Regions from separate parts of the Cellulomonas sp. URHB0016 genome, predicted to be linked through region 2. Evidence: predicted binding sites of a transcription regulator. Region 2 holds the regulator's gene; each other region holds the start of a gene.
The links. Region 2 encodes HrcA, which represses chaperone genes, less so after heat shock. Its sites were predicted from a motif close to TTNGCACTCGNNNNNNNCGAGTGCNAA; they were not measured.

Region 1 (10,325 bases), 960 kb from region 2:
CGGTGATCGAGCCCGGTCCACCGTTCTGGAGGGCGTTCGTCGGGCACTTCGCCGTGGTGACCGTCGGGGCGTAGCAGGACCGGTCCGTCACGTGGGCCACCTGGACCGCCGGGGTGGCGTCCTGCAGCTCGGCGGTGCTGACGTCGCCGGTGCGCAGGCCGTTCGCGCGGGCGATCTCGAGGAGCGTGCGCTGCGGCGTGCCGTGCACGTCCACGGAGATCGCACCGTTGTACGTCTTGGTGCCGGTCGCCCAGCCCGAGCCGGACGCGGCCGAGTCGGTCACGTAGTCGGGCTTGCCGTCGACCTTGTCCAGCGCGTACGTCGTGTACTGCCCGGTGAGCGGGAGCGCGTCGATCCCGGGGAACCGGCCGGCGGCGCCGTACTGGTAGTTGCGGGCGAGCGTGATCTCCGAGTCGCCCATGCCGTCCCCGATGAACAGGATGACGTTGCGCGCCGGGCCGCCCTTGATCGCGTCCCTGACGGCGGACGTCTGGTCGCCGGTGAGACGTCGGGCCGCGCCGTTGCCGCTGACGTCCGACGTCGTGGCCCAGGCGGTCGCACCGCCGAGCACGAATGCGACAGCGGTCACCGCCGCCGTGAGCGGACCGGCAGCTCGTGTCCTCATGGGTGGTCCTTTCGAGGTTCGTCCCCTGGTGCGACGGACGCCGCGGCAGGAGTCGACAGGGTGAAAGTGACCGCCGGGTGAGGGCAGAGCGAGGACGGGGCGAGGTCGGGAGGAACAGGACGCGACGGTCAGGCCGCGGGGCCCGTCTCCTCGAGGAGCCGGAGCGCGGCGCTGACGCGCGGGTTGCGTCCCGGGTCGGTGTCGATGCCGAGGGTCGCGTACATCGCGTTGACGTGGTTCTGCACCGACTTCTCGGTGATGCCCAGGCGTGACCCGATGCCGGCGTTGGACAGCCCCGCGGCCAGCAGGCGCAGCACGTCGTACTGCCGGTCGGTGAGCCGTGCGACGGCCGACCCGGCCCGGGGCGTCATCCGTGCGAGCAGGGCCGGGTCCAGCACCGTCTCGCCGACTGCCGCGGCGCGCACGGCTGTGACCAGGACCTCCTCGCTCGTCGAGGACGTCTTGGACAGGTAGCCCCACCCGGCGGCCACGTCCCGGGGCAGGTCGAGGAGCAGGTCCATCGCGTCGTGCGCCGACAGCAGCAGGATGCCGAGGTCGGGCTGCGCCCGCCGCAGCGTCACACCGAGCGCGATGCCGTTCCCGTCCGGCAGGTCGATGTCGAGGACGGCCACGTCGGCGGCCCCGGGACGCAGCACGCGCGTCGCCTCCGTGACGGTCCCGACCGCGGCGACGACGCGGAGTCCCGGCGTCTCGTCGAGCGTCCGCTCCAGCATGGAGCGGAACAGCGGCTGGTCTTCGACCACGGCGACGCGCACCGGGACCGGGCGGGGATCAGTCATCGTCGCCAGTATCGTCTGCGCCGTGGCGCCCTGCGTGCGGCACGCCACGGATCGCGGGTGGTCGGAACGCCTCCCGCGCCGGTCGTCCGTCCGGGCGACGCCACCGAGACGGACGGGTGACCACGATGACGACGAGCCGGGGAGCGGCGGTGCCGAGCCGGACCGTCGAGCCGGCCGTCGTCCACGCGCTGCGGGTCGCCGACGCCCGCAACGACCGTCTGGTGCTGCTGCGCCTCACGGTCCTCGTGGCCACCGGCTACGCGGTCGCTGCGTCCCTGCAGAGCGCCTACGTCTACTCCCGGCTCATCCCGGGGTGGGACGCCGTCACGATCTGGCAGCGGCTCGGCGCGAACGCCGCAGCGGTGACGGCTCTCGCCCTCACCCTCGTCGGTCTGCGCGCCTGGCGGGCGACGAAGGTCTGGCAGATGCTGCTCGCGGTGGTCGGCGCCTCGGTGGTGGCGAGCGGGACGAGGCTGTTCGTCCAGGTCGCGCTCGACGCCTCCACCCTTCCCGACCTCGACACGCGCCAGGCCGAGCTGGCCAGCGGCTTCGCCATCGCCGTCATCTCCTCCGCGATCGGGTATTCCGGCCTCGTCTCCCGCCGGAGCTCGCGGGCGAGGACCCGGACGGCCGAGCGCGACGCGGTGCACGTGGAGCTGGCGGTGCAGGCGCTCGAGCAGGAGGAGATCCGCGTCCGGCGCGAGGTCGCGGAGGGCCTGCACGGGACGCTCCAGCAGAAGCTCGTGCTCGTCGACGCCCGCCTCGCCTCCGTCCTGTCGCGCGTCGGCAGCGGGCTCGACGACGCCGACCGCGACGCCCTGGAGTGGGTGCGTGCCGAGCTCGACCAGGCCCGGCAGATCGACGTGCGCGAGATGAGCCGCCTGCTGTACCCGGACCGGTTGGAGCTCGGGCTGGTCCCGGCCGTCCGAGCGCTCCTCGGCCGCCTGCCCTCGAGCATCGCGACGCGGCTCGAGGTCAGCGACGCGGTGCGGGAGGTCGACGACCCCGGCGGCAGCCGCCTCACGGTGTCCGAGCGACTGCTCGCCGTCCGCGTCGTCGAGGAGGGCGTCACCAACGCGCTCAAGCACGGCCCCGCGTCGAGCGTCCGCGTCGACCTCGCGCTCGACGGCCGGCGGCTGCTCGTCGCGGTCGAGAACGACGGCGAGCTGTACGACCCGGCGTCGGCCGGCGCCGCGTCGGGCACCGAGCGGCTGCGGCAACGGCTCTCGCTCGTCGGCGGCAGCATGGAGCTGGGGCCTGGCCCCGTGCGAGGCGCGCGCCTCGAGGCACGCATGCCGCTGGGTGGGCACGGCGACTGACGTCGCCCACCGGCCGCGCTACTCCACGGGGCTGAGGTGGGGCCGCTTCGGCACCCGCAGGTCGCCGGACGAGCGCTTGCGCAGCCGGCGCGTCGCCCACGGGTACACGTGGTCGCGGAACCACTGCGCGTCCTCACGGGCCTTGTCCATCCGCGGGAGCGGCGGCAACGGGGTCAGCGGGTCGTCCCACGCGGGGTCGTCCGGCTCCAGGCCGAGCCCCACGAGCGCGGCCTGCGCGACCCGCGCGTGGCCCTCGGTGGTCAGGTGGATGCGATCCTCGGACCACATCCGCCCGTCCCGCAGCGACCGCATGCCCCACAGGTCGAGGACGTACGCCCCCTGGCGGCGCGCCATCGACCAGACGTGGGAGTTGTAGAGGCCGACGCGGCTGCGGGTGGTGCGGATGAGCGGGCTGTCGCCGGCGTCCGCCCCCGTCGCGAGCAGCACGTCGGCGCCGGTGGCACGCACGCGCGCGACCGCCACCTCGAGGTTGCGGGCGAGCCGGTCGATGTCGGTGGCGGGGCGCAGCATGTCGTTGTACCCGCCGATGAGGCTCACGAGATCCGGCTCCAGAGCCAGCGCGGGGTTGAGCTGCTCGGCGAGGATCGGGCGCAGAAGACGGCCGCGGATCGCGAGGTTGGCGTACTCGAGAGGGGCCTGGCCGGCCTCGACGCGACGGGACGAGATCCGCGACGCGATGACGTCGGCCCACCCTCGCTGGGGAGCGTCCTGGCCGTCCGGCCCGTCCCAGAGCCCCTCGGTGAACGAGTCGCCGACGGCGACATAGCGGGACCAGCGGGGCGCGGGGAGGGGCGTGCCGTTCACGCTCGCCATTGTGCCCCCGGCGGCGTCGGACGGACGTCGGCGCACGGCGAGCGCCGAGCGGCGCGGCGGTCGTCAGGGCAGGCGCCAGTCGACCGGCGCTGCGCCCTGCGCCTCCAGCAGCCGGTTCACCTGCGAGAACGGCCGGGACCCGAAGAACCCCCGGCTGGCGGAGAGCGGCGACGGGTGCACGCTCTCGACGGTCGCCACCGACCCGAGCGCCGGCTTGAGCGCCTGCGCGTCGCGCCCCCACAGCACAGCGACGAGCGGGCCACCACGCTCGACCAGCGCCGCGACGGCCCGGTCGGTGACGGCCTCCCAGCCGCGGCGACGGTGCGAGGCGGGGGCGCCGGGCCGGACGGTGAGGACCCGGTTGAGCAGCATCACGCCCTGCTCCGCCCACGGGGACAGGTCGCCCGACGACGGCGCGGGAACGCCCACGTCGGTGACCAGCTCGCGGAAGATGTTGTCCAGCGAGCGCGGCAGCGGCCGCACGTCGGGCTGCACGGAGAACGACAGCCCCATCGGGTGGCCGGGGGTCGGGTAGGGGTCCTGCCCGACGACCAGCACCCGCACGTCCGCCATCGGCCGCGCGAAGGCCCGGAGCACCGCATGGCCGGCCGGCAGGTAGCTGTGCCCGGCCGCGACCTCCTCGCGCAGGAACTGCCCGGCAGCCCGGATCTGCGGCTCGGCGGGGGCCAGGGCCCGTGCCCAGTCGGGCGCGACGAGGGAGTCGAGGGGGGCCGGATCCACGCGGTGAGGCTACCGCGCACGCCGCGGGCAGGGCCGGGCCGGGCGGCTTCGTCCGACGCTCGGCGGGCCGAATGACACTGCTGTCATTACGGCCGTACGATGGCCGCCGTCGGCCACCCGACGCCCGCCCGAGGAGGACCCATGGACGCCGCATCGACGATGACGGTCGAGACAGCCACCGTCGGCACTCTCGGCCCCTCCGGCACTGTCGGCCCGTCCGGCGCTGCCGGCCTGTCGGAGCGGGACGAGCAGATCCTCGCGTTCGAGCGGCAGTGGTGGAAGTACGCGGGCGCGAAGGAGCAGGCCATCCGGGAGCTGTTCGACATGTCGGCCACCCGGTACTACCAGGTCGTGAACGCGCTGATCGACGACCCCGCCGCGCTCGCCCACGACCCGATGCTCGTCAAGCGGCTGCGCCGCATGCGCTCGTCGCGCCAGCGGGCTCGTACCGCGCGTCGGCTCGGAGCCGACGCCTGACGCCTCCGGGAGCGGCTAGCCTGTCGGCCGTGAGCAAGGCCGACTACCCCTATCCGGACGACGAGTTCGACCGCGCCGCGGATGCCGACCCGGACATCCCCCGCGGCGTCCACCGGGCACCCCGCAGCGCGTGGAGCCGCTGGTGGCCCTTCGTCGTGGTCGTCGTGCTGGCACCGCTGCTCGCCTTCGGCGCCGTCACCGTCTGGGGCCTGGTCAACGACAGCTCGATGACCGGCACGGACGACTCCGGAGCCACGGTCCCCGACGACGCGGCGACGAGCGACCCGGGCGACGGTGCGCAGGCGCCGGCCGAGGGAGCGGAGACCGGCACCCCGGAGCCCCCTGCGCAGACGGAGCCGCCGACGCCGACACCGGTCCTCACCACCCCGGTCACCGTCCTGAACGGCGCTTCGATCAAGAACCTGGCCGGGACCCAGGCCGACAAGCTCACCGCGGTGGGCTTCACCGCCGTCGACACCGGCAACACCACCGGGGCGCGCCCCGGCGAGAACACGGTCTTCTACAAGAGCGAGGACCTGAAGGACACCGCCACGATGGTCGGGCAGACGCTCGGCATCACCACCGTGACCATGTCCGCGGCCCAGGCCGGCGACGGCATCACGGTGGTGCTCGTCAGCAATCCGTCCGCCTGATCAGCACCGGGACCCGCGCAACCCCGCACGCCGGCTGCTCGTGCGTCGACCGGGACCGACCGGCGACGCGCCGCATCTAGACCCTGGTCGCGCGGCCCCTGCGCCCACTAGGCTCGCCGCACCGGGGCGCCGGCGGAGCGCACCGCGCACCGAACGGCGAGGAGTACGGCATGGCCCAGGGCACCGTGAAGTGGTTCAACGGCGAGAAGGGGTACGGCTTCATCACCCCCTCCGACGGTGGACAGGACCTCTTCGTGCATTTCAGCGCCATCCAGGTGGACGGCTACCGGACCCTCGAAGAAGGCCAGCAGGTCGACTTCGAGGTCGGGCAGGGCACCAAGGGCCCGCAGGCCGAGCAGGTCCGGCCCGTCTGACACCCCGGGTCGAGACGCCGGTGACGGCGCCCCGGCCACCGACCTGAGCACATCCCGACGAGGGCCCCCCACCGACCAGTGCGGGGCCCTCGCCATGCCGGCCGTGCGGGGTCAGCCTGGTGGCAGTGCGGTCGACGCCAAGCGGTCGTCCCGGCGGTCCAGGGCGTCGATCGCGAGGAGCGTGCAGGCAGCGCTCCACGCGAGCGGTGCGACAGCCGCCGGGGAGCCGTCCGCCAGCACCTTCTCCGGGATCGAGCCTGTGGCGGTCCGGTGCCCGTCGAGGAAGTCGAGCCAGCCGTGCGCGCGGGACACGTCGCCGGACTCGGCGGCCAGCCAGGCGTACAGCGACGTCTGGGGGGTCCAGGACACGCCGTCGTCGCGCCAACCGGCACCGGGGGCGAGCCCGCTCGCCGGGCGGAGCATCGTGGGGGCGGACTCCCTCCATGCGGTGCGCGCCCCGGGGGGAGGCACGCGCAGGAAGGGTGGCAGGAGGAAGGCCGTCGCCGCGTCCCGGTGCCCGCCCGCGGCGTACCGGGCGTACCCGGTCGGGGCGAACGCGCGGACGAGCTCGAGCCGGGAGCGTCCCGCTGCTTCGGAGGCGGCCTGCGCCAGCGCGACATCGCCCGTGAGCGGCAGGACGACCGCCGCCTGCTGCAGGCCGGCGACGATCGGTGCGGCGGTGCCGAGAGTGAGCTCCTGCTCGGGCGTCTCCCAGTAGTCGGCGGAGGCGGGCGGAAGGCCCGTCTCCGCGACGAGCCGCAGCGCGTGCTCCGTCGACCGGACGACGAGGGGCCGCAGCCGAGCGGCGGCGCTGCGACGCTGGCCGGGGTCGGGGACCTCGGCCAGCACCAGGCCCGCCGCCCACACGGCCCAGCCCGTGCCGTCGACCTGCACGCCACGGTCGTCGGGCGGGCCGGACCCGTCCGGCTCGTACCGCGCCTGGAACGAGCCGTCCGGCGCCTGCACGCGGTCGAGGAAGCCGAGGACCTCCAGGGCGTCGTCGACGTGCCCCGTGCGGGCGAGGGCCACCGCGACGAAGGCGGAGTCCCGCGGCCACACGTACCTCCAGTGCTCCGACCACCCGGCGACGGCCGCACCGCCGGGCAGGTCGAGCGTGTCCAGGTCCAGCAGCGCGGCCCGGGCCATGTCCTCGTACGGGCCGCCGGACCCCGGCACCGTCCCGTGCGCGAGCCAGGCGCGCTGCGCGGCCGCCTGCGCCGCCGCCGCCGTCCGGGACGTACCCGGGGACGCGGCGGTCCTGGGCAGGCCGCCGAGCGCGTCGACCAGCGTCACCGCGGCGGGGTCGAGCACGTGCGTGCCGGTGAAGAACGGCGCAGCCCGGCCCGGCGCGACCTCGGCGCGCCGCCCGCCGGCGGTGACCGTCACACCTTCCTGGTACAGGTCGATGTGCGCGTACGTCGGCAGCCGGGCCGGAGCCGGCTCGGCTGCCGGGACGCGGTCGACCGGGTGCTGGGGGACGAGAGCGGCGCCGAGCAGGATGACGACGGACAGGGCGGTCACCCGCTGGACGATCGTGCGCCGCGTCGGACGGGACGAGGTGGGAGGTGTCCTGGGGCCGTGCGGCCCTGAAGCGGCGTGCTGGTCCCGGGGGAGCGGGTGTGCGGCGGGGGACCGCGGGGTGGCCCCGGCGGCTGCGGCGTCCGTCGGCCTGCCCGCCGATCCGTCGGCGGCGTTGCCGGCCCAGCTTCCCGCCGCGTTGCCGGCTGAGCTTCCGGCCGCGTTGCCGGCCCGGCTTCCGGCCGCGTTGCCGGTCGAGCCTCCGGTCGCGTTGCCGGTCGAGCTTCCGGCCGCGGTGCCGGCCCAGCTTCCCGCCGCGTTGCCGGTCGAGCTTCCGGCCGCGGTGCTGGTCGAGCCGTCTGCCGAGGCCGCGAGCCGCCCGTCCGGTTCGCCGTCGTCTCCGTCCGCGCGCGGCGCGTCCTCGGGTGCCGAGCGCTCCAGCACGAGGACGGCAGGCGCGACCGGGACGACAGCGGTCGGGGCCTCGTCGTCGACCACGGCGGCGTGATCCTGCACACGGGCACCCTAGCCCGCGCCCGTAGACGGGTGTCCAGGAGGTGCGTCATGGGCGAACGCGCCTTGCACTCTCGGGGGTCGAGTGCTAACCATGTGTCTTAGCACTCTCCGGTGGAGAGTGACAGAACCACCGGCCGCCCGGTGAGGCCCGTCAGCTGCGGGACATGACCGCAGCAGGCAGGCCGTCCGTCGCGGGCACCACGCGGCCACCCCACGAACCAGTGAAGGATCACAGCCCCATGGCCAAGATCATTGCCTTCAACGAGGAGGCCCGCCGCGGCATCGAGCGGGGTCTCAACATCCTCGCCGACACCGTCAAGGTCACGCTCGGCCCGAAGGGTCGCAACGTCGTCCTGGACAAGAAGTGGGGCGCCCCCACGATCACGAACGACGGCGTCTCCATCGCCAAGGAGATCGACCTCGAGGACCCGTTCGAGAAGATCGGCGCCGAGCTCGTCAAGGAGGTCGCCAAGAAGACCGACGACGTCGCCGGTGACGGCACGACGACGGCGACCGTCCTCGCCCAGGCGCTCGTCCGCGAGGGCCTGCGCAACGTGGCCGCGGGTGCGAACCCGATCGCGCTGAAGAAGGGCATCGAGAAGGCCGTCGAGGCCGTCACCGCCCAGCTCCTCCTGCAGGCCAAGGACATCGAGACCAAGGAGGAGATCGCCGCCACGGCCGCCATCTCCGCCGGTGACACCGCGATCGGCGAGCTCATCGCCGAGGCCCTCGACAAGGTGGGCAAGGAAGGCGTCATCACCGTCGAGGAGTCCAGCGCGCTGGGCCTCGAGCTCGAGCTCACCGAGGGCATGCGCTTCGACAAGGGCTACCTGTCGGCGTACTTCGTGACCGACCCCGAGCGTCAGGAGGCCGTCCTCGAGGACGCGTACGTCCTGCTCGTCGAGGGCAAGATCTCGAACGTCAAGGACTTCCTCCCGCTGCTGGAGAAGGTCATCCAGGCCGGCAAGCCGCTGTTCGTCGTCGCCGAGGACGTGGAGGGCGAGGCCCTCCCGACGCTCGTCGTGAACAAGATCCGTGGCACGTTCAAGTCGGTCGCCGTCAAGGCCCCCGGCTTCGGCGACCGCCGCAAGGCGATGCTGCAGGACATGGCCATCCTCACGGGCGGCCAGGTCGTCTCCGAGACCGTCGGTCTCAAGCTGGAGAACGTCGGCCTCGAGGTCCTCGGCACGGCGCGCAAGATCGTCGTCACCAAGGACGAGACCACGATCGTCGAGGGCGCCGGCGAGGCGTCGCAGATCGCCGGTCGCGTGAACCAGATCCGCGCCGAGATCGAGAACTCGGACTCGGACTACGACCGCGAGAAGCTGCAGGAGCGCCTCGCCAAGCTCGCCGGCGGCGTCGCCGTCATCAAGGCGGGTGCGGCCACCGAGGTGGAGCTCAAGGAGCGCAAGCACCGCATCGAGGACGCCGTCCGCAACGCGAAGGCCGCCGTCGAGGAGGGCATCGTCGCCGGTGGTGGCGTCGCCCTCATCCAGGCCGGCAAGCTCGCGTTCGAGAAGCTCGACCTCGAGGGTGACGAGGCCACCGGTGCCGCGATCGTGAAGCTCGCAATCGAGGCCCCGCTCAAGCAGATCGCCATCAACGCCGGTCTCGAGGGCGGCGTCGTCGCCGAGAAGGTCCGCAACCTCCCGACGGGTCACGGCCTCAACGCCGCGACCAACACGTACGAGGACCTGCTGGCCGCGGGCGTCAACGACCCGGTGAAGGTCACGCGCTCCGCCCTGCAGAACGCGGCGTCCATCGCCGCGCTCTTCCTCACCACGGAGGCCGTCGTGGCCGACAAGCCCGAGAAGTCGGCCCCGGCCGGCGGCGGTGGCGGCGAGGACTTCGGCGGCGGCTTCTGATCCGCTGATCGGTCCGCGGCCCTCAAGGGCCGCACCGCACGACGGCGACCTGCGGGTCGCTGAGCCTGACGGCGACCCGAGCGGTCGCTGAGCCTGACGGCGACCCGAGCGGTCGCTGAGCCTGACGGCGACCCGAGCGGTCGCTGAGCACGGTCCGACGGGCCGGTCACCTCCGGGTGGCCGGCCCGTCGTCGTTCCTCGACGTACGCCGCGCACGGCCGCCGGTCCCCTTTCCACCACCCGTTTCGTCGGCCGCATGTCCCAGGGGACGTGCGGCCGACGAAGAGGATGGGAGCGGGAGCCGCGCCCGGCGAAGGGCGGTGCGGCGGTGGGGGCGTGACCGGATCGGGATGTGCGGGAAACAGAGCGTTTACGCCGCGTCACCCCTGGCGGAAACACCCGGTCCCTAGCGTCGTCGGACATGGGCACAGGGATGTATACAGCGCGGGACACAGCGCGGTGTCGCGTCGCTTCCCAGCCGCCCGGTCCGGTTCCGCCCCTGAGTCCTCCGAGTCCCCCGGGGGTCCCCAGCGAAAGGCTCCTCCCTTGACCAGACCTCTCCTGCGCGCGCTCGCCGTCCCGGCAGCCGCGGCGCTCGCTCTG
Region 2 (10,325 bases):
GCCGAGGCGCGTGAGGAACATCTTCATCTGCTCGACGGACGTGTTCTGCGCCTCGTCGAGGATGATGAACGAGTCGTTGAGCGTCCGGCCGCGCATGTACGCCAGCGGCGCCACCTCGATGGTGCCGGCCTCCATGAGCTTCGGGATCGACTCGGGGTCCACCATGTCGTGCAGCGCGTCGTACAGCGGTCGCAGGTACGGGTCGATCTTCTCCGACAGGCTGCCGGGCAGGAACCCGAGCCGCTCCCCCGCCTCCACGGCGGGACGGGTCAGCACGATCCGGTTGACCTTGCGCTCCTGCAGCGCCTGGACGGCCTTCGCCATCGCCAGGTACGTCTTGCCGGTGCCCGCCGGCCCGATGCCGAACGTCACGGTGTGCCGGTCGATGGCGTCGACGTACTCCTTCTGCCCGGCTGTCTTCGCCCGGATGGTGCGTCCCCGCGACGACAGGATGTTGTAGGTGAGGACGTCCGCGGGCCGGGCCGTGGACCCGGCGGCCAGCATCGCGACGGACCGCGTCACCACGTCGGGCGTGAGCGGCGTCCCGGACGCCGCCATCTCGACGAGCTCGTCGACGAGCCGTGCGACGAGCGCGACGTCGCCGACCGGTCCGGCGAGCGTCACCTCGTTGCCCCGGACGTGCACGTCGACCGTGGTGAAGCCGGACTCGATCGCGCGGAGCACCTCGTCGCGCAGACCGAGCAGCTCGACCATGGAGACGTCGGCAGGGACGCTGATCCTGTGCTCGACGCGCGCGGGCGTCCCAGGCTGGTGTGGGGATGACATCGGCTGCGTCATGTGCTCGGCGTACGCCGTGCGCTCCTTCGGTCGAGAGGTCGGTGGCGGTGCTCCGCCGCGCTGCGTCCGGCTCGCCGTCCTGTCCCGGCACGGTCCGACGCCGTAGCGTGACCGGGACAGTCTACGAGCCGAGGCCGCACGGGCTACGAGCCGAGGCCGCACGGGTCCGAGAGCACCGGAGGACCGCCGATGGGGACCGCCCGCACGCACACCCGGATCGCGCTCGCCACGCTCGCCGCCGCTCTCGTGGTCGGGGGCTGCGGCGGTCGCCCGTCGGGGTCCGACGACGGCGCCGGCGGGCCGGCGGGCACGTCGGCGACCGTGCCTCCCGCGGCGTCCCCCACCGCCTCGGGCGCCCTTGACCCGTCCGGTCCCTCAGACCCGTCCGGACCGTCTGCCCCCGCCGGGCGACGTCGCCCGCGCAGGCACCAGCACCCTCTCCTCGCCCTCCTCCGGCTCGACCGTCCCGGGTCCCACGGTCACCGTCTCCGGCACCGGCACCGCGTTCGAGGCCACGATGGCGTGGGACGTGCACCCGGCGGCCGACCTCAGCTCGCCGGCTGTCGCCGCGGGCTCCACCACCGCCGGCTCGAACGGCGAGATCGGCCCGTTCTCGTTCACCGTCGACCTCCCGCCCGGGACCTGGACGGTCCGCGTGTGGGAGCCGGACGTGGCGGACGACGCGACGGCCCCGGACGACGCCTCCCACCTGGTGCAGTCCACGTTCCGGGTCACCTGACGAGGGTCTCGTCCGTGAGCCGCTCCGGCGCACACCCGCCACGAGGGCGGACAACACCGCCCTGCGCGCGCGGCTGAGCGGTCAGCTCGAGGGGACGGTGGTCACGACCAACGACCGAGCCTCTGGGCGAGGACCGCGAGGGCGACAGGGCCCGCCGTGGACGTCCGCAGCACGTGCGGGCCGAGCCGCACGGCGTGGGCACCGGCGCCCGTGAGCCGCGCCAGCTCCGCGTCGCCGATGCCGCCCTCGGGGCCGACCACCACGAGGCACTCCACGCCGGGCCCGCCGGGCAGACCGACGTCGGCGATGGGCACCACGGCCTCCTCGTGCAGCACGAGCGCGACCCCGCCGGCCGCGACGGTCGCCCGGACCCGGTCGGCGAGCGCACCGGTGTCGACGGCGGTCGCCACGTCCGGCACGCGCGCCCGCCGGGCCTGCTTCGCCGCCGCACGGACCGTCCCGAGCCACCGTGCCCGGCTCTTCGCCGCCCGGTCGCCACGCCAGACGACGATCGACCGCTCGGCCTGCCACGGCACCACCGCGTCCGCGCCGACCTCCGTCGCGGCCTCGATCGCGAGCTCGTCGCGGTCGCCCTTCGCGAGCGCCTGCACGAGCACCAGCGCGACGTCCGGGACCGGCTCGACGACCACGTCGAGGACGTCGAGCAGCACCCCGTCCGGGCCGACCAAGGCGACGGCACCGGCGAGCCGGACACCTGCGCCGTCCACCACGTCGACACGCTCGCCGGGACCGCGGCGCTGCACCACGCCCGCGTGCCGTCCCTCGGTGCCGCCGAGCAGGTACGTGCTGCCCGTCACCACCGCGCCGAGCGTGCCGGGCTCCGTGAGGAAGACCGGTGCGCTCACCCTCAGCGCCCGGCGAGCTTGTCGCGCAGCTTGGAGAACACGCCGGAGCTGGCGGTCGCCAGGCGCGACTCGGGACGCTCCTCGCCGCGCAGGACGGCGAGCCGGCGCAGCAGCTCGGTCTGCTCGTCGTCGAGCGTCGTCGGCACCTGCACGTCGACGTGCACGTGCAGGTCTCCCCGGCCGGCGGCGTGCAGGTGCCCCACGCCGAGCCCCTTGATCGTCACGACCTGAGCGGGCTGGGTGCCGGGACGCAGGTCCACCTCACGCTCGCCGTCGAGGGTGTCGAGCTTGAGCAGCGTGCCGAGCGCGGCGGCGGTCATCGGCACCTGGACGGTGGCGTGCAGGTCGTCCCCGCGTCGCACGAACGTGTCGTGCTTGCGCTCACGGACCTCGAGGTACACGTCACCCGCGGGGCCACCGGCCGGGCCGACCTCGCCCTGGGCCGTCAGCTTGATCCGGGTGCCGGTGTCGACACCCGCGGGCACGTCGACGCTGAGCGTCCGGCGCGACCGGACCCGACCCTCGCCGGAGCACTCCGGGCACGGCTCGGGGATGACGGTGCCGAACCCGTGGCAGGCGGCGCACGGCTGCGTCGTCATCACCTGCCCGAGGAACGATCGCGCCACCCGCTGAACCGACCCGCGGCCGTGGCACACCTCGCACGTCAGCGGGGCCGTGCCCGGCCGGCAGCAGGACCCGCCGCAGGTGGGGCACAGGACGGCCGTGTCGACGGGGACGTCCCGGTGCACGCCGAAGGTGACCTCGGCGAGGTCCAGGTCGAGGCGGACCAGCGCGTCCTGACCACGGCGGGCCCGCGGGATCGGCCCACGCTGGGCGCTCGCCCCGGACGCGGCGCCGAAGAACGTCTCGAAGATGTCCTGGAAGCCGAAGCCGCCGCCCATGCCGCCCCCGGGCGATGCCGGGTCGGCACCCATGTCGTAGGCGCGCCGCTTCTCGGGGTTGCCGAGCACGTCGTACGCGCGGGACACGTCCTTGAAACGGTCCTCGGAGGCCACGTCCTCGCCCGCCACGTCCGGGTGGTGCTCCCGGGCGAGCTTGCGGTACGCCTTCTTGATCTGCTCCGGCGTCGCGTCGCGCGGGACCCCGAGGATCTCGTAGTAGTCGGTCACGTGAGACTGTGCTCGCTTCCTGTGCTCAGGCGTGCGTGGACGAGGCAGCGGGGAGGCACGGCACCTACCCCGCCAGGATCCGGGTCATGTACCGGGCGACCGCTCGCACGGCCGACATGGTGCCCGGGTAGTCCATGCGCAGCGGCCCGATCGACCCGACGCGGGCCACCGAGGTCCCGGTCTCGTCGCCGTAGCCGCTGGTGATGAAGCTCGTCTCGAGCAGGCCCTCGTGCTGCGTCTCGCGGCCGATCCGCACGGCCACGGTCGCGTTGTCCTCGGCCATCTCCGAGAGCAGACGCAGCAGCACCACCTGCTCCTCGAGCGCCTCCAGGACCGGCCCGATGCTGCCCGCGAAGTCGATCGCGCCTCCCCGGGCGAGGTGCGAGGCGCCGGCCAGCACCACGCGCTCCTCGCTCTCCTGCGCGAGCGTCTCCTCGACCACGCCGACCACGGCCTGGACGAGCACGGCGTCCTGAGGACCGAACGCGTCGGCGAGCTCGGCGAGCGCCACCGGCAGCTCGGAGAGCCGGCGGCCGGCGGCGCTGACGTTCAGGCGGGCCCGCAGCTGGCTGACGACCACCTCGTCGAGGTCGGCGCCGAGCTCGAGGGTGCGCTGCTCCACGCGACCCGTGTCCGTGATGAGCACGACGAGCAGGTGGCGCGCACCGACCGGCACCAGCTCCACGTGCCGCAGCGCGGAACGGCGCAGCGAGGGGTACTGGACCACGGCGACCTGCTGTGTGAGCTGCGCGATGAGGCGCACCGCCCGGTCGACCACGTCGTCGAGGTCCTGCGCCTCCTCGAGGAACGCCCCGATCGCGCGCCGCTCGGGGACGGACATGGGCTTGACGGTCGAGAGGCGGTCCACGAACAGGCGGTACCCCTTGTCCGTCGGCACCCGGCCCGCCGACGTGTGCGGCTGCGCGATGTACCCGGACTCCTCGAGCGCGGCCATGTCGTTGCGGATGGTGGCCGGCGAGACACCGAGCGAGTGCCGCTCCACGAGGGCTCGGGAGCCGACGGGCTCGCGGGTCGCGACGTAGTCCTCGACGATCGCCCGCAGCACATCCAGCCGACGGTCCTCGCTCATCTCGCCTCCCTCATGCCTCGCACTGTCCCGCACCGTCCAGCGCTGCCTCGCGCTCTCTCGCTCAGGGCGGCCGGAGTAGCACTCCCCCGACACGAGTGCCAATCCTACGCCGGGCACGGGGCGAGCCCGGGCTCCGGCGGCCCCGGCACTCTAGAGTGCCCGCGTGACCCAGGACCGCTACGGCTCGGACGTGCTCGGGGGCTCCGGCTCCACCCACCACCGCCCCGCGCGCACCTCGCGCCCACAGCCGGCCGATCCCGGCCTGGTGGTCGAGGAGGTCACCACCGGGTGGGTCGGCGCCGTCGTGCGGGTGGAGAAGTCCGGCGGCATGCACGTCGTGGTCCTCGAGGACCGGCGGGGCCGCACGCGCACGTTCCCGCTCGGCCCGGGCTTCTGGCTCGACGGCGAACCGGTGGCGCTGGTCGCCCCCGGGCGGAGCACGGCACCCGCGCGTCCGACCAGGACCGCGTCCGGCTCGGTCGCCGTGCACGACGCGAGGGCCCGCGTGGCCCGGGGCAGCCGGATCTGGGTGGAGGGCCGCCACGACGCCGAGCTCGTGGAGAAGGTGTGGGGCGACGACCTGCGCGTCGAGGGCGTCGTCGTCGAGCTGCTCGACGGCGTGGACAACCTCCCGGACGCGATCCGCGAGTTCTCCCCAGGTGCCGGACGTCGTGTCGGCGTGCTCGTCGACCACCTCGTGGCGGGGTCCAAGGAGAGCCGGATCGCCGCGGAGGCCGTCAAGGCGGCCCCGGCGGGCAGCGTGCTCGTCCTGGGCCACCCGTACGTCGACGTGTGGCAGGCGGTCCGCCCCGAGCGGATCGGCCTGGCGGCCTGGCCGACCATCGAGCGCGGCACCGAGTGGAAGCACGGCATCCTGCGGGAGCTCGGCTGGCCCGCGAACGACCAGGCGGACGTCGCGCACGCCTGGAAGCGGATCCTCGGCACGGTCCGCAGCTACGCCGACCTCGAACCGAGCCTGCTCGGCCGTGTGGAGGAGCTCATCGACTTCGTGACCACATGACGCGGCGGCCGGCCGGGTCCGCCCCGGCGGCCGCCGCATCCGTGCGTCACGGGGCGATCGGCTCGCCCAGCAGACGCCGGTAGAAATACACGCTGGCGAGCAGCACCACCGGAATCGCGACGAACGACCCCACGACGCACGCGACGAAGCCCGCGAGCACGAGCAGACCCGCCACCAGCACGAACAGCACCGTGCTCCCGGGGTTGGCGCGGATCAGGTCGACGCTCGCCCGGATCGCCTCGACGGGCTGCAGCCGCTTGTCGACGACGAAGAACAGCGTGAAGTACAGGAAGAAGTTCACGACGACCGACACGAGGAATCCGATGCCCGGGATCCAGCTCACGAACCCGACGACCAGGTTCACGCCCGCGAGCACGAGGGCCGTCAGGAGCACGGGACCGAGGTCGGCGAAGTCGAAGAAGTCGCGGAACCCGATCTCCCGCCCGTAGGTCACGCGCAGCGCCGCCCGGAGGAACACGGCCTGGACCACGAAGGCCAACAACGACCACAGGGTCGAGACCAGGATCCACGGGAAGGAGAACCGGCCCATGCCCATCCCTGTACGCGTGCCGAACACCTCGCCCGGACCTCCGAAGACCAGCAGGACGAGGGAGCCCACCAGGGAGGCACCGACGATCCACACCAGGCCCGCGCCGATGAACGTGCCGCCGTGCCGCGTGAACTTGTTCCACCCGTACGAGAGCGACTCCCCCAGCGGCGTCGCGGCGTTCGGCGGGTAGCCACCGCCGGGCGGCGGGTACTGGCCCGGCCCTGCCGGGTACGGCCCCGGAGGAGGCGGCGGGTACTGGCCCGCCCCCGCCGGCGGATACTGGCCGGCACCTGCCGGCGGATACTGGCCGGCACCTGCCGGCGGATACTGGCCGGCACCTGCCGGCGGATACTGGCTCGCCCCCGGTGACGGGTACTGGCCCGCGCCGGCCGGCGGGTGCTGGCCGGCTCCCGGTGACGGGGACTGGCCCGCGCCCGCCGGCGGGTACTGGCCCGCGCTGGCCGGCGGGTACTGGCCCGCTCCCGGCGGGTACTGGCCCGCTGCGGGCTGCCCGTACCCGGGTGCCGGCGGACCGTAGGCAGCGGGAGGCGGCGGGTACGCGCCTACCCCGGGCGGCGGGTACGCGCCCACCCCCGGCGGCGGGTAGACGGGCGGCGCCGGGGAGGCCGGCGCTGCCGGCATCTCGGGCTCAGACGGCGGCGCTCCCGGCGGCACGGGACCGACGACCTCGGGCTCCTGTGGGGCAGGCGGGTGGACGGGCGGAACGGGGGTGGCCGGGTCGGCCTCGTCGTCGCGGGGCGGCGTGCCGCCAGGGTTCTCGGTCATGCGTCTCCTTCGAGGCCATGCCTGGGCCGTGCGCGGATGGTGCCTGGTCGAGCCCGGTCGTGCCTGGTCGTGCCGAGGGTGCAAGCTCGTGCTCTGGCTGGTCCTGCCTGGAGGGTCCTCCGCCTGAGCGAACCGAAGCCACGTGGACGTGTCAAGGAACCCGGCCGTCCGGACATCTCGGGCAGGCCGCTGCACACGGACGGGTGACGCACGATCCGGACCGTTCGGCAGCGGGGGCGGTGAACCGTCGGTAGGCTCCCAGGCCGCGGGCCACGGCGGCCCCGACGCATACCGAGGAGTCACCCGATGTCGAACGAGTACCCGCCGGCCAGCCGTCCCTCGGCTCCCACGGACGAGCGCACGTGGGCGACGGTGGCCCACCTGGGCGGGATCCTCGCGTACTTCTGGGTCGGCTGGGTCGCCGCCCTGGTCGTGTGGCTGGTGCACCGCGAGCGGGGCGGGGTCGCCGCCGAGCAGGCGCGGACCGCCCTGAACTTCCAGATCACCGTGCTCGTCGGCCTCGTCGTGTGCCGCATCCTCCAGGAGATCCCGGGCATCGGCGTCATCGGCTGGATCGGGTTCCTCGCGCTCGCGATCATCAGCCTCGTCGTGTCGATCCTCGCGGCCCTCGCGGTCCAGCGCGGCGGTGCCTACCGCTACCCGTTCTCGCTCGAGCTCGTCCGCTGACCTCGCGCTCGGGCCCGCAGGGCGGGCCCGCACCGGAGGTCAGGCCGCGAGCGTCCGCACCACGGCGTCGGCCAGGAGCCGGCCGCGCCGGGTGAGCACGACGCGCCGGCGGCCGTCGGCGGTGCTGCCCAGCGCGGCCGGACCGTCGACGAGCCCGTCGGCCACCAGACCCGCCACCGAGGTCCGCGCGGGACCGGGCAGCTCGTCCAACGGCATCCCCTCGGCGAGTCGCACGCCCAGCATCAGGCGTTCGAGCTCGGCGGAGTCCCCGTCCACGACCTCCCGGCCCGCAGCCGGGCTGAGCCCTCGCGCGAGCCGGTCCGCGTACGCCCGCGGGTGCTTCACGTTCCACCACCGCACGCCGCCGACGTGGCTGTGGGCCCCGGGCCCGACACCCCACCAGTCGTCCCCACGCCAGTAGGCCAGGTTGTGCCGGCACTCGTCGTCGGGGCTCCGGGCCCAGTTGCTGACCTCGTACCAGCGAAGACCGTCGGCGACCAGCAGCTCGTCCGCGAGCTCGTACTTGGCGGCCTGGTCGTCCTGGTCGGGCAGCGCCAGCTCACCTCGGCGGACCTGCACGGCCATCCGCGTACCCGCCTCCACGACCAGCGCGTACGCCGACACATGGTCGACGCCGGTCGCGAGGGCGGTCTCGACGGAGGTCCGCCAGTCGTCGAGGGACTCCCCCGGTGTGCCGTAGATGAGGTCCAGCGACACGGCGAGGCCGGCGTCGCGGGCCCAGCGGACCACGTCCGGAATGCGCCGTGGGTCATGGGTCCGGTCGAGGGTCGCGAGCACGTGCGGCACCGCTGACTGCATACCGAACGAGACACGTGTGAACCCGGCGTCCGCGAGCGCCGCCAGCGACCGGGGGGTCACCGAGTCCGGGTTGGCCTCGGTGGTCACCTCGACGTCGTCGGCCAGGCCCCAGGCGTCGCGCACACCGCCCAGCATCCGGCCGAGGTCCGGGACCGCGAGGACCGTGGGCGTCCCGCCCCCGACGAACACGGTGCGCACGGGCCGCCGCGGCAGGTCTGCGAGCACACCGGCGGCGAGCTCGATCTCACGCAGCGCCGTGTCGGCGTACGCGGCCTGGCTCGCGCCACCGCCCAGCTCCGTCGCGGTGTAGGTGTTGAAGTCGCAGTAGCCGCACCGCACGGTGCAGAACGGCACGTGCAGGTACACGCCGAACGCGCGGTCGTGCGCCCCGTGCGCCGCCGAGGCCGGCAGGCGCCCGTCGTCCGGAGCGACGTCGCCCTCCGGAAGGGCCGGGCTCACTTCTTCTTCGCGTCCTTGCCGCCGGCCGATCCCGCGGGCTCGCTCGAGAGCGCGGCGATGAAGGCCTCCTGCGGAACGTCGACCCGGCCGATCGTCTTCATGCGCTTCTTGCCCTCCTTCTGCTTCTCGAGGAGCTTGCGCTTGCGGGTGATGTCGCCGCCGTAGCACTTGGCGAGGACGTCCTTCCGGATGGCCCGGATGGTCTCGCGCGCGATCACGCGGGCACCGATCGCCGCCTGGATGGGCACCTCGAACTGCTGTCGGGGAATCAGGTCCTTGAGCTTGGCGGTCATCATGACGCCGTACGCGTAGGCCTTGTCCTTGTGCACGATCGCGCTGAACGCGTCGACCGTCTCGCCCTGCAGCAGGATGTCGACCTTGACGAGGTCGGCCACCTGGTCGCCGATGCGCTCGTAGTCGAGGCTCGCGTACCCGCGGGTCTTGGACTTCAGCTGGTCGAAGAAGTCGAAGACGATCTCCGCCATGGGCAGCAGGTAGCGCAGCTCGACCCGGTCCTCGGACAGGTAGTCCATGCCCTGCAGGTCGCCACGCTTGGTCTGCGAGAGCTCCATGATGGCGCCGATGAACTCGCTCGGCGCCAGGATCGTCGCCTTGACCACGGGCTCGCGGACCTCGCCGATCTTCCCGGACGGGAACTCGCTCGGGTTCGTGACGGTGACCACGCTCTTGTCCTCGAGCGTGACCTCGTAGACCACGTTCGGGGCGGTCGAGATGAGTGCGAGGTCGAACTCGCGCTCCAGGCGCTCGCGGATGATCTCGAGGTGCAGCAGGCCGAGGAACCCCACCCGGAACCCGAAGCCGAGCGCCACCGACGTCTCGGGCTCGTAGTTGAGCGCGGCGTCGTTGAGCTTCAGCTTGTCCAGGGCGTCGCGCAGGATCGGGTAGTCGGTGCCGTCGATCGGGTACAGGCCCGAGAACACCATCGGCTTGGGGTCGGAGTACCCGCCCAGCGCCGCCGCGGCCGGCTTGCTCGCGTTGGTGACGGTGTCGCCGACCTTCGACTGGCGCACGTCCTTCACGCCGGTGATGAGGTAGCCGACCTCCCCCACACCGAGGCCCTTCGTGGGCACGGGTTCCGGTGAGATGACGCCGATCTCGAGCAGCTCGTGCGTCGCGCGCGTCGACATCATGACGATCTTCTCGCGCGGGTTGAGGTTGCCGTCGACGACCCGGACGTACGTGACGACACCGCGGTACGTGTCGTACACGGAGTCGAAGATCATGGCGCGGGCCGGGGCGTTCGCGTCGCCCGTGGGCGGCGGGACCAGCTCGACGATCCGGTCCAGCAGCGCCTCGACGCCCTCACCCGTCTTGCCGGACACCCGCAGGCAGTCCTCCGGGTCGCCGCCGATGAGCTTG
Region 3 (10,325 bases), 780 kb from region 2:
GTGACGGCGAGGGCGTCGCGGGCGACGTCGTCGGGGACGTCGAGATCGGTCAGGTGCGGGACGTCCGTCAGCGGCGTGACGTCGGTCTCGGGGATCACCCCCGTCTCACCGGACTCCAGGAGTCCGTAGAACCGGGAGAACACGTCGATGGCAGTGGGGTGGACCTCCCCTTCGGTCATCTTGCGCTGGGCCTGTGCGAGTCCGGATGCGCTCATGCGGCGATGCTAGGTCGGTGTCGTCGTGACGCGCAGTGGTGTGCGTCACGCGACTTGTGACCTTTGTCCGTCGTCGCAGGTGACGTTGTCGTGCCTCACCAGAATGTTGCGGAACGTTCACAGACCGTGGCCATGGTGGCCGCCACACACTCTTTGCGACACTGGGCGCATGAGCAGCGTCGCCCAGCCCTATCCGCGCGTCTCCGAGGGGGACGAGGTCGAGGACGTGAAGGAGCGGCTGCGACGGGCGATCCGCGAGGCACGGTCGCAACGGTCCACCCGGCGGCGGGAGGCCGCCGCCCTCGCACTGGCCGACGTCGTGACGTCCATCCCTGCGGTGGCGGGCGCGAGCTGCGTGTCGGTGTACGCCGCCCGACCCAGCGAACCCGGCACGGGTCCCCTGCTGGAGGCGCTCGCGGCGCGCGGCGTCCGGCTGCTGCTCCCCGTGCTGGGCAGCGGTCTGCGTCGGGACTGGGCGGAGTACGCCGGCCCGGACGACCTGCGCGAGCGCGCGCCCGGCCGCCCGCCCGAGCCCGGCACCCCGACGCTCGGCGCCGCAGCCCTCGCCGATGCGGAGGTCATCGTCGCGCCCGCGCTGGCGGTCGACACCTCCGGGGCTCGGCTCGGTCAGGGTGGCGGGTGGTACGACCGGGCCCTGGAGCACGCGCGTGAGGGCGTGCTCGTGGTCGGCGTGGTGTTCCCCGAGGAGGTGTACGACGCGACGACCCGGCCGCTGCCCCGGGAGCGGCACGACCGGCTCATCGACGTCGTCGCGACGCCCGACGGGTGGGAACCGATCGGCTGACCCGGCCGCCGTCCCCGCGCCGGCTCAGGAGGTCGGCGGGGCCAGCGTCAGCCGGTCCGTCGCGTCCGCCCCGGTCGCCGCGGGGGTGAACGGCCACGGGAACGTGCCGCCGTGCGCCCACGCGTCGAACTGGTCGGTGTAGTGCACGCTCGCCGGATGCCCGGAGGCGCCGGTGAGGTTCACCCACGTCGACGAGTCCAGGTCGCCGAGGTCCACGACCATCCGCATCGAGGGTCCCGACGTCACCTCGTACGAGCCGGAGCTCGCGTCCCACGACGTCGCGTCGACGATCGACGAGCCGCCGCCGACCTCGATCGGCGTCGGGTTGACGAGCCGCCGCACGACCCACGGCAGCGAGTCGCCGCCCAGGACCGCGTGCTTCGGCGCCGCGACGTGCAGCTGTCCCCAGCGCCAGTCGGCCGCCTGCCGGCCGAGCTGCTGCGTGAGCTGCCGCCGGGCGGAGACCATCGCACGGCTCAGCACCTGGTCCCGCCCCTCGACGACGCCGGGCGTCGACCGGTCGTCCCACCACGGCGAGGACGGGTCGTCGAGCAGCCGCCGGACCACCTCGAGCCACCGGGAGTTCCCCGTCGGCGCGTGATCCTCGGGCAGGTCGTCCGCGAAGGCCAGCCGCAGCACGGTCGCCCACACCGCAGAGAAGTAGGCGGCGGCCGCGGAGTCGGCCGTCGAGCGCAGGTCCCAGGTGCGCAGGAGCTCCTGCCCGTCGTCGTCGTACGCCGCCGCGGCGGAGCCGTCGTTCGAGCCCAGGTCCCCCGTGCGTGACCGCTCCTGGCCGTCGTCGTCCGACGCGGTGGAGATGTCGAGCCCCAGCAGGGTGGGCACCAGCACCTCCGCGTACGGGTTGCGCTGGTCCATCTGCAGGGAGCTCATGTCCCCGACCGTGAGCTTGTGCCCCGACCCGACGAGCCGCGTCAGCTCGTCGCGGATGCGCTGCGCGCGGTATCCGTAGTCCCAGTCACCCGTGAGGAACGGGCCGACGCCGGCGGGCGTGACCGCCTGGTTCGCCGCGACGAGCACCCCGTCCGCCGGATCGAGCGTGTGGGGCATCGCGGCGGGGTCGACGAAACCCTGCCAGTCGTACGCGCTGTCCCAGCCCGGCCGCGGCCACGACCCGTCGGACGGCACGACGCTGCCCGACACCTGGTTCCTGACCGGGATGCGGCCGGGAGCCTGGTAGCCGATGTGGCCGTCCGTCGTCGCGAACACGATGTTCTGCGCGGGCACGTCGAGCAGGGCGGCGGCCGCCGCGACGTCGGACGCGTCCCGCGCGGTGTTCATCGCGAGCAGCGCGTCCGCCGTGCGGCCCGGCGTCAGGGCGGTCCACGACAGCGCCACCTCGAACTGCGTGGTCCCGCCCGCGGTCGGGGCGCGGGCGACGTCGGCGAGATCGAGGACGTCGGACACGATGGGGCCGTGCACCGTCTCGCGGACGGTGATCCGCACCGGGTCTCCCCCGTTGACCTTGATCGTCTCCTCGTGCTGCCGGACCGGGGCCGTGCCGCGGTCGACCACGGTCCGCCCGCCGTCGACCCGCTCCAGGAAGAAGTCCGTGACGTCCGCACCCAGGTTCGTCAGACCCCACGCCAGGTGCGCGTCGTGCCCGATGACGACGCCGGGCATGCCGGCGTTCGCGAACCCCGCCACGTCGTACGGGCAGTCCGGGGTGACGCGCGCACAGCGCAGCCCCACCTGTGCCCAGATCCCGGGGGCCGAGATGCCGAGGTGCGGGTCGTTCGCGAGGATCGGCTTCCCGGACGCCGTGTGCTCGCCCGACACGGCCCAGGAGTTGGAACCGAGGCCCGCGCCGTCGCCGACGAGGTGCGGCACGGCGTCGAGCGCACGCTGCGCGGACGTCAGCGCCTGCTGCAGGTCGTCGTCCGCGAGGTCGAGGCCCGCGTGCGCCGCCGTCGGCTGTGCGGAGGCTGCCACGTCGCCCGCAGCGAGGATCGGCCGGTTCAGGTCCTGGGGGTACGGCGGGAACAGCTGGTCGACGCGGGCCACGTCCTGGACGGAGGCGTAGGTCACCGCGCGGTCCAGCTCGTCGTCGTAGTTGGCGCGCAGGTCCCAGGCGAGCGCCTTCAGCCACGCCAGGGAGTCGACCGGGTCCCACTTCTCGGGCTGGTGCGTGTCCACCTGCAGCCCGAGCACCGTGTACTCGACGGCGATCTGCGAGAGGTCCCGCCGGCCGAGGTAGGCGTTGACGCCGTCCGCGTACGCCTGCAGCGCGTCGCGCGTGCGCTGGTCGACGAGCCGCCACTCCTGCTCCGCGACCCGCCGCCAGCCGAAGGTGCGGATCACCTTGTCGGCGTCCAGCGCGTCGTCGTTCTCCCCCACCAGCTCCGAGAGCCGGCCAGCCGTCACGTGCCGGCGGTAGTCCATCTCGAAGAACCTGTCCTGGGCGGTCACGTACCCCTGCGCGCGGAACAGGTCCTCCGAGGTGGTCGCCGTGATCGTCGGGACGCCGCGCTCGTCACGCGTGACGGTCACCGTGTCCTCGAGCCCGGGGATCGTGACCTCTCCGGAGACCTCCGGCAGGGGGCGGCGGACGACGACGATCGCCGCGACCGCTGTCGCGACCAGCGCGAGGACCAGCAGGCCGGCGATCCCGACGACGGACAGGCGGACGAGGCGACGACGAGGCACGCTTCGGAGGGTACTGGGCGGACCTGGCGGGCCGTGGCCGGACGTGCGTGGGCCCGCTCACGGAATGTCTCACCCGGTGCACCGGTTAGGATTGGCACTCGGACGATGCGAGTGCCAGGCGCCTCCCCCAGGCTCCGACGGCCCGACCAGCAGGAAGAGTGTCAGGAGACCTCAGTGCCCACCTACGCCTACGCGTGCACGGCGTGCGGCCACGCCTTCGAGATCCAGCAGTCGTTCAGCGACGACTCCCTCTCCGTCTGCCCGGAGTGCGAGGGACGCCTGCGCAAGGTGTTCTCCTCCGTGGGCGTCGTGTTCAAGGGTTCCGGGTTCTACCGGAACGACGCGCGCTCGGGCTCGGGCTCGAAGAAGAGCTCGTCGATCCCGGCCTCGACGTCCGGCGAGTCGTCGTCCTCGTCGAGCACGTCGTCCGAGTCGTCCTCCTCGTCGAGCGCGCCCGTGGCTGCCGCTGCCTCGTCGTCCTCGGGCTCGTCCGGCGCTGCGGCGAAGCCTGCCGCCTCCGCCTGACCCTCCGGTCCGCCGCGAGCCCCGACGTGGTCGGTTGCTCGCCTGCGTGACCGAGCGCCCTGCCGGCGGAGTGCGCGGCGGACGGAGTGGCCGCCGCCCGGCGTGCCGGCCGGCGGAATGCGCGGCGCTGACGGGGTGCCCGCCCGGCGGAGTGCGCGGCGCTGACGGAGCGTCCGGCCGGCGGTCGCCGCACGGTGACGCGTCCACAGCCCGTCGCCACACGGTCCCGCTCCCCGCAGACGAGTCACCCTGCCGGACGGCCGGATCGCGGCCCCTAGCGTCCACGCATGCCCCGTGACCGCCCGTCGCCACCACCCCCGCTGCCCGTCCGACGGGCACCGCTGTCGGTCGCCTGGCGGGCAGCGCTGTGGCGGGGCCGGTTCGCCGCGGTCGCACTCTGCCTCGGTGTCGCGGCGGCGGCGGCGGTCGGCGCGGTGAGCCCGACCCCGCCCGCGACCGTCCCCGTCGTGGTCGCGGCGCACGACGTCGACGCCGGGACCCCGCTGGCCGCGGCCGACGTCGAGGTCCGGCGCCTCCCCACGGCCGTCGCACCGGCCCGGTCGTACCGGCGGCCGTCGGACGTCGTCGGCTCGTCGACCGCCGTGCCGCTCGCGACGGGCCTCCCGGTGGTGGCAGGCGTCCTCGTGCCCGACGACGTGCACGGGCCCACCGGCACGGTCGTCGCCGCCGTCCGGTTCGCCGACCCCGCCGTCGCCGGTCTGCTGCGGCCGGGGCTGCGGGTGGACGTCGTCGCGGCGACACCCGAGGGTGCCGTCGACGGGACGGTCGCCGTCCGGGCGCTCGTGCTCCCCGTGCCGGCCGCCGCGGGTGGCGGCACGGACGGTTCCGGGCTGCTCGGCGGCGCGGGGCAGGCCGAGCCGCCCCCCGTCCTGCTCGCCGTCTCGCCCGACGAGGCGACTGCGCTCGCCGGCGCCGCCGCGTCCGCGCTGCTGTCGCCGGTCGTGGTCCCGTGAGCGGCGTGCGGCGACGTTGCCGGGGCCCGGCAGGGTGCCGGATGATCGGCGCACCGACGATCCGGCCGGTCGGGCGCGCAGCCCCGCGCGCACGGTTCCGACCGCCGGCCGACCAGTGAGGGGACGACGTGACGGACACGATCACCAACGGACTGCGAGGGGCCGGTGAGCGGCTCTCCGGAGTGCCCAAGGTGTTCCAGGGTTTCAAGGACTTCATCTCACGCGGGAACGCCGTGGAGCTGGCGGTCGCGGTGGCGATCGGCGCCGCCTTCACGGCGGTCGTCACGGCCATCAACGCCGGCCTCATCACCCCGCTCATCGCCGCGATCTTCGGCGAGGCGAGCCTGGCGGAGGTCGGGCACTTCACGATCAACGACGCGAACTTCTCCCCTGGGCTGGTCCTCGACGCGCTGATCCGGTTCCTCGTGACCGCCGCGGCGATCTACTTCCTCGTCGTCATCCCCCTCAACTCCCTCGCCGCACGGCGCAAGCGCGGGGAGGAGGCCGAGCCTGCGGCGCCCGCCGAGAACATCCTGCTGCTGCAGGAGATCCGCGATCTGCTGGCCGCGCGGGCGACACCTGCGGTGCTCAACGACGCGACGGACCCGACCCGGCCGAGCGCACCTCCCGCACCGCCGTCGCCGGCGCCGCGTGCCTGATCACCTCGGTCACCCGGCGCCCGGACCGTCGGTGGCGCGTCCACCTCGACGGGGAGGGCCGGCTCTCACCAGTGGGGCGGCTTGTCCTGATGGAGGCGGTCGTCGTTCGTGTCGCCGCCGCCTCCCCACCCGACGTCCGAGTCGTCGGCGCTGCGGACAGCGGTCGCCGGGCTGACCGGATCGGCCGGCGCCCCTGGCAGGACGGCGGCCGGCGGTGACGGATCGTCGGTCGGGAACGCCGGCAACGTCGAGACGAGCGCGGCGTCGTCGGTCCCCACGGTGCCCGATCGGCGCACCGCGCGACGTGGCGACCTGCCGGAGGGGCGGTCGGCACCGGGCTGCGAGCTCATGCGTCGATGATCCCACCCGGGCTGCTTCGTCCGGTCGAGCCCTGCGGTCGCGCATGCCCGCAGGCGCGCCCTCGTCGGCACGCCCTCGTCGCCGCGCCATTGTCGGCACGCCCCCGTCGGGACGCTCTCGTCGGCGCGCCGTTGTCGGGACGCTCTCGTCGGCGCGCCGTTGTCAGGACGCTCTCGTCCGCGCGCCGTTGTCGGGACGCCCTCGTCGGCGCGCCGTTCTAGGCACGCCGTTCTAGGCACGCCGTTCTAGGCACGCCGGGACGTGCCGCGCACGGTCAGCGCAGGGCGCGCGTGATCGCCGAGCGGACCGCCGTGTCGACGCGGTAGGAGCGGCGGGTGATGCCCAGCTCCTTGCGGAGCGCCGCCCCGAGCTGGTCGCGCGTGCGCTCCTCGCCGTCCGAGATCAGCCACGCGACCAGCTCGTCGAGCTGGTCGTCGCTGTAGGCACCGATCGGCAGCCCGCTGCGGACGTCGGGGCGAGGACGGGTCGGGACCGCGAGCGAGAGCTGCACGGCATGCAGCGGCGCAGGTGGGTCCTGCTCCACGGCCGCGCCGGCGGGCTGGTGGTCGTTGGCGCGTCCGGTGGCGTCGGAGCTCTCGTCGGCGTCGGCCCGTTCGGCCGAACCGGTCTCCGCACGGCTGCCGACGGTCGTGAGCGCGCCGGAGCCGCCATGGTCGTCGGTCTGCTCGGACGACGGGGATGACGCCGCCGTCGACGCACCGTCCGCCGGTGTGCCCGACGCAGGCCGAGCCGGTGCGCCCGACTCAGGCCGAGCGGGCGCACCCTCGGGCCCTGTCGCAGCCCCCTCGGGCCCTGTCGCAGCCCCCTCGGGCCCTGTCGCAGCCCCGTCGGGCTCCGTCGGCACGCGCTCGGGCCCGTTGGACGCGACCGCAGGTGCGGCGGGCACGACCGTGCGGCCCGCACCGGTCGCGGCGGGCAGCACCTCGTGCTCGTCCGAGTCGACGACCGCGTCCGGGACCCCCAGCACCAGCGGCGCGGTCCGGGGGGCGACAGGAGCGGGGACGCGGGCGTGCACGGCACGCCGGATGCGGTCGACCTCCGCCTGCGGGTCGAGGAACGCCGCCGCCGACCAGACGCGGACCACCGACCATCCCAGCCTTTCCAGCCGGTCGGCCATGAGCCGCTCACGGACCCGGATGGACGGCTCGGCGACGTAGGCCTCGTCGTCGGTCAGGACCGCGACGAGCAGCTCCCCGGGGGCGTCGGGGTGACCGACGACCATCGGGATGCGCGTGCCGCCCGGGATGCCGTGGTCGACCTCGACGACCAGTCCGTGGCGCCAGAGGCGCTCGGCGAGGTCGAGGAGCAGACGATCGGGCTCGTCGACCGGTACCGCGGCGGCCGGCGCAGGGGCAGCAACGACGGGGGTCACGCCGGTGGCCACACGCACGACAGGGCTCGCGCCCGTGCGCCGGCCGACCACGGGGACGACCCCGGTCGAGACGCGCAGCGGTGCACCCTCGGACGCCGGTGACGCGACCGTGCGGACGGTGAGCGGGACGGCGTCCGCCACAGGCCGGGCACGGTCGTCGGTCCCGGGCCCGGCGTGCTCGGGCTCGGCGTCGGCCGCCACAGCGACCAGGTCCTCGCCGCTCTCCCCGGCACCGCGCCGGCCGGCGAAGTCGAGCAGGTCGCGCAGCAGGCGTGGTCCGGCGCCGCGCATGCGCTCGGGGTCGAGATCGTCGGCCCCGAAGCACGCGACGACGACGAGCCGGTGCCGGCTGGCCCCCAGGGTGTCGAGCAGCAGGGCGTCGCCGCCCGGCTCGTTGATCGGCCCGAAGGTGTGCAGCACACGGCGGTGCGGGGTGCGGCCGAAGCCGAGCGACAGGATGATCGCCTCGCGCCGCAGCCCGGAGACGCCGGCGAGGTCCGTGACGGCGAACGGCTCGGAGCGGCCGGAGTCGAAGAACGCGGCGACGGCCGGGTTGCCGCGGACCTCCGACAGCACGGCCTCCCGAACCGCCTCGGCGTGCGCCGGCGACGGGGTGACGACAGCGAGCGACTCCTCGGGACGCAGGACGGCGTGGTTGAGCACGAGCTCGACGACGTGCTCGACCTCGGCACGGGTCGACGCGACCGTGCCCGAGGCGTCGGGCATCCCGGTGCCGTCGACGACGTCGAGCCGGACGAGCGGCGTGTTCTGCGGCAGGGGTGTCGGGACGAGCACCCCGGCGTAGCCGTGGGCGGCCAGGAACGCCGTGAGGTACGGGTCACGCCGGGACGCCCCCGCCCGCAGGGCGACCGTCGGCAGCACCTCGGCGAGGTCCCGGATCGCGGTGCCGGAGGCGCAACGGGCGTCGCCGACCACGACGACCTGCCGGCCGCGGGCGATGGCGGCGAGTGCCATCTCGACGGACAGCTGCCCGGCGGAGTCGAGGACCACCAGGTCGACCGTGCGCGTCGCGGGCAGCACCTGCGGCACCAGCATCGGGCTGGCGGCGACCACGGGCCGCAGGCGGCGGGCGACGTCGGGGTGCCGGGCGAACGTGTCCCGCAGCGACGTCAGCCGCTCCTCGACGAGCTCGGCGAACAGCGACTCGGCCTGCTCGCGGTGCTCGCGCAGCGTCGCGGACACGTGGCCGACGACCGCGGCGCGCACCGGTCCGGACAGGGACGCGACGTGCTGGCGGTCCAGGGCGGCGTACTGGGCCGACAGGTCCCCGAGGGCGGTGCCGTCGTATCCCGTGAGTGACGGGTCGGCGGTGAGGATCTGCTCGATGACGGTGCTCCACCAGGCCAGGTCGAGCTCGGCCGGGGTGAGGGCGGCGTCGACGCGGCGGTTCGCGAGGTCGTCGACGAGCGGTCCGAGGCCTGCGCCACGCAGCCGGTGCAACAGGCCGGTGCGCAGGGGCAGCGTGTCGAGGGCACTGGTGTCGGCGCGGAGCCGGGTCAGCCGCTCGGTGAGGACGGCGAACGGCAGTTGGGCGAGGCCGGCGCCGGCGGGGGTGCCCGCGAGGATCTCCTCGAGGGACTCGACGTCGACCACGAGGGCGCGGTGCTCCTCCTCGATCTGCTCGAGCGCGTCGGGCAGCCGGGGCCAGCCACCGGCGGGACAGTGGGCCTGCCACACCTCGCGCTGGGCCTGCACCTCCAGCAGCGCCGTGTGCAGGTCGGCGACGGGCCGGCCGGGACGCACCATGTCCTTGGCCTGCTTGCGGAGGCGCCGACGCAGCCAGTAGCCCATCGCGACGCCGCGGTCCTCGCGCCACTGCGGGGTGGCGGTCGCGGCGACCAGGTCCGCGGCGGTGCGCTCGAACACGATGGGCAGGAAGTCGTCGAGCGCAGCGCGCACCCCGTCGAGCATGCGCAGCTGCTCGGTCCACTGCGCGAGCGACGTCGCCTGCGTCAGACCCGTCTCAGCGGCGACCTGAGTGGTGCGTTCCACGAGCGCAGGCAGGGAGCTGTCGAGCAGGCGGTCGAGCCGGTGCACGACCACGGCCGCGTCCGCGGGGGTGCGCAGGTCGGCGCCGTACCACGGGGTGTCCGACGGCCGGACCTTGAACGCGCCGAGCTCGCCGGCGCGGACCAGATCGGCGGCCAGCTCCGCGCGTCGCTCCTCGACGAGCACGCGCGCGACGTCCGGGCTGAGCCGGACGGTCGTCTTCGGTGCGGGACGCGTCGACGTCAGCCGCGCGAGCTGCTGCAGGGCGTCGTAGGCGGACACCCGCCACGGCTCGCGCGGGACGTGCAGGGAGTCGACGTACCCGCGCAGCCGCTCCCGGTGGCCGACGAGCCGGGCGCGGAGCGTGTGCACCGCGTCGACGTCGACCTCCGGAGCCTCGAGGGTCATGGCGCCCAGCAGCCGACGCGCGGCGGCGCTGCGCCAGCCCGCGTCGGGCGCGACGTCGAGCACCAGGTCGCTCAGGCCCAGCGCGTCGAGCCGGTGGCACAGGGCGGCGGCGGCGCGGCGGTGACCGGGCACGTAGAGCACCGTGCGGCCGGAGGCCGCGGCGTCGGCGACGACGGCAGCCAGCGTGCCCGTCACGTCGGAGCCCGCCGGGGCGTCGACGAACAGGTGTGTGCCGGTGGAGATCACGTCCAGGACGTGCTGCTGGGCGGGGTCGAGGTCGCCCACCCCCCGCTCCACGCCGGGGTCCCGGTC

Region 1: a site for HrcA is predicted at 7,920-7,946, ahead of groL (chaperonin GroEL). Genes of this name have one in related genera too.
Region 3: a site for HrcA is predicted at 3,776-3,802, ahead of ACVW07_RS07490 (FmdB family zinc ribbon protein). Genes of this name have one in related genera too.

What each region holds. Positions count from the first base shown of each region.
Region 1 covers NZ_JBSRZU010000001.1:1,773,355-1,783,679, reverse strand. The annotation lists gene phoA (alkaline phosphatase) at 1-625, opposite strand, end outside; gene ACVW07_RS08335 (response regulator) at 754-1,425, opposite strand; gene ACVW07_RS08330 (sensor histidine kinase) at 1,551-2,744, shown strand; gene ACVW07_RS08325 (SGNH/GDSL hydrolase family protein) at 2,763-3,578, opposite strand; gene ACVW07_RS08320 (uracil-DNA glycosylase) at 3,642-4,319, opposite strand; gene ACVW07_RS08315 (DUF3263 domain-containing protein) at 4,461-4,796, shown strand; gene ACVW07_RS08310 (LytR C-terminal domain-containing protein) at 4,826-5,449, shown strand; gene ACVW07_RS08305 (cold-shock protein) at 5,620-5,823, shown strand; gene ACVW07_RS08300 (glycoside hydrolase family 15) at 5,935-7,857, opposite strand; gene groL (chaperonin GroEL) at 8,097-9,722, shown strand; gene urtA (urea ABC transporter substrate-binding protein) at 10,269-10,325, shown strand, end outside.
Region 2 covers NZ_JBSRZU010000001.1:815,369-825,693, forward strand. The annotation lists gene ACVW07_RS03895 (PhoH family protein) at 1-798, opposite strand, end outside; gene ACVW07_RS03900 (Gmad2 immunoglobulin-like domain-containing protein) at 1,157-1,537, shown strand; gene ACVW07_RS03905 (16S rRNA (uracil(1498)-N(3))-methyltransferase) at 1,639-2,403, opposite strand; gene dnaJ (molecular chaperone DnaJ) at 2,406-3,533, opposite strand; gene hrcA (heat-inducible transcriptional repressor HrcA) at 3,598-4,623, opposite strand; gene ACVW07_RS03920 (DUF3097 domain-containing protein) at 4,787-5,644, shown strand; gene ACVW07_RS03925 (hypothetical protein) at 5,691-6,980, opposite strand; gene ACVW07_RS03930 (DUF4870 domain-containing protein) at 7,287-7,667, shown strand; gene hemW (radical SAM family heme chaperone HemW) at 7,707-8,945, opposite strand; gene lepA (translation elongation factor 4) at 8,942-10,325, opposite strand, start outside.
Region 3 covers NZ_JBSRZU010000001.1:1,596,135-1,606,459, forward strand. The annotation lists gene ACVW07_RS07475 (UTP--glucose-1-phosphate uridylyltransferase) at 1-215, opposite strand, end outside; gene ACVW07_RS07480 (5-formyltetrahydrofolate cyclo-ligase) at 385-1,020, shown strand; gene ACVW07_RS07485 (penicillin acylase family protein) at 1,045-3,684, opposite strand; gene ACVW07_RS07490 (FmdB family zinc ribbon protein) at 3,859-4,209, shown strand; gene ACVW07_RS07495 (SAF domain-containing protein) at 4,497-5,183, shown strand; gene mscL (large conductance mechanosensitive channel protein MscL) at 5,312-5,842, shown strand; gene ACVW07_RS07505 (hypothetical protein) at 5,908-6,192, opposite strand; gene ACVW07_RS07510 (hypothetical protein) at 6,477-10,325, opposite strand, start outside.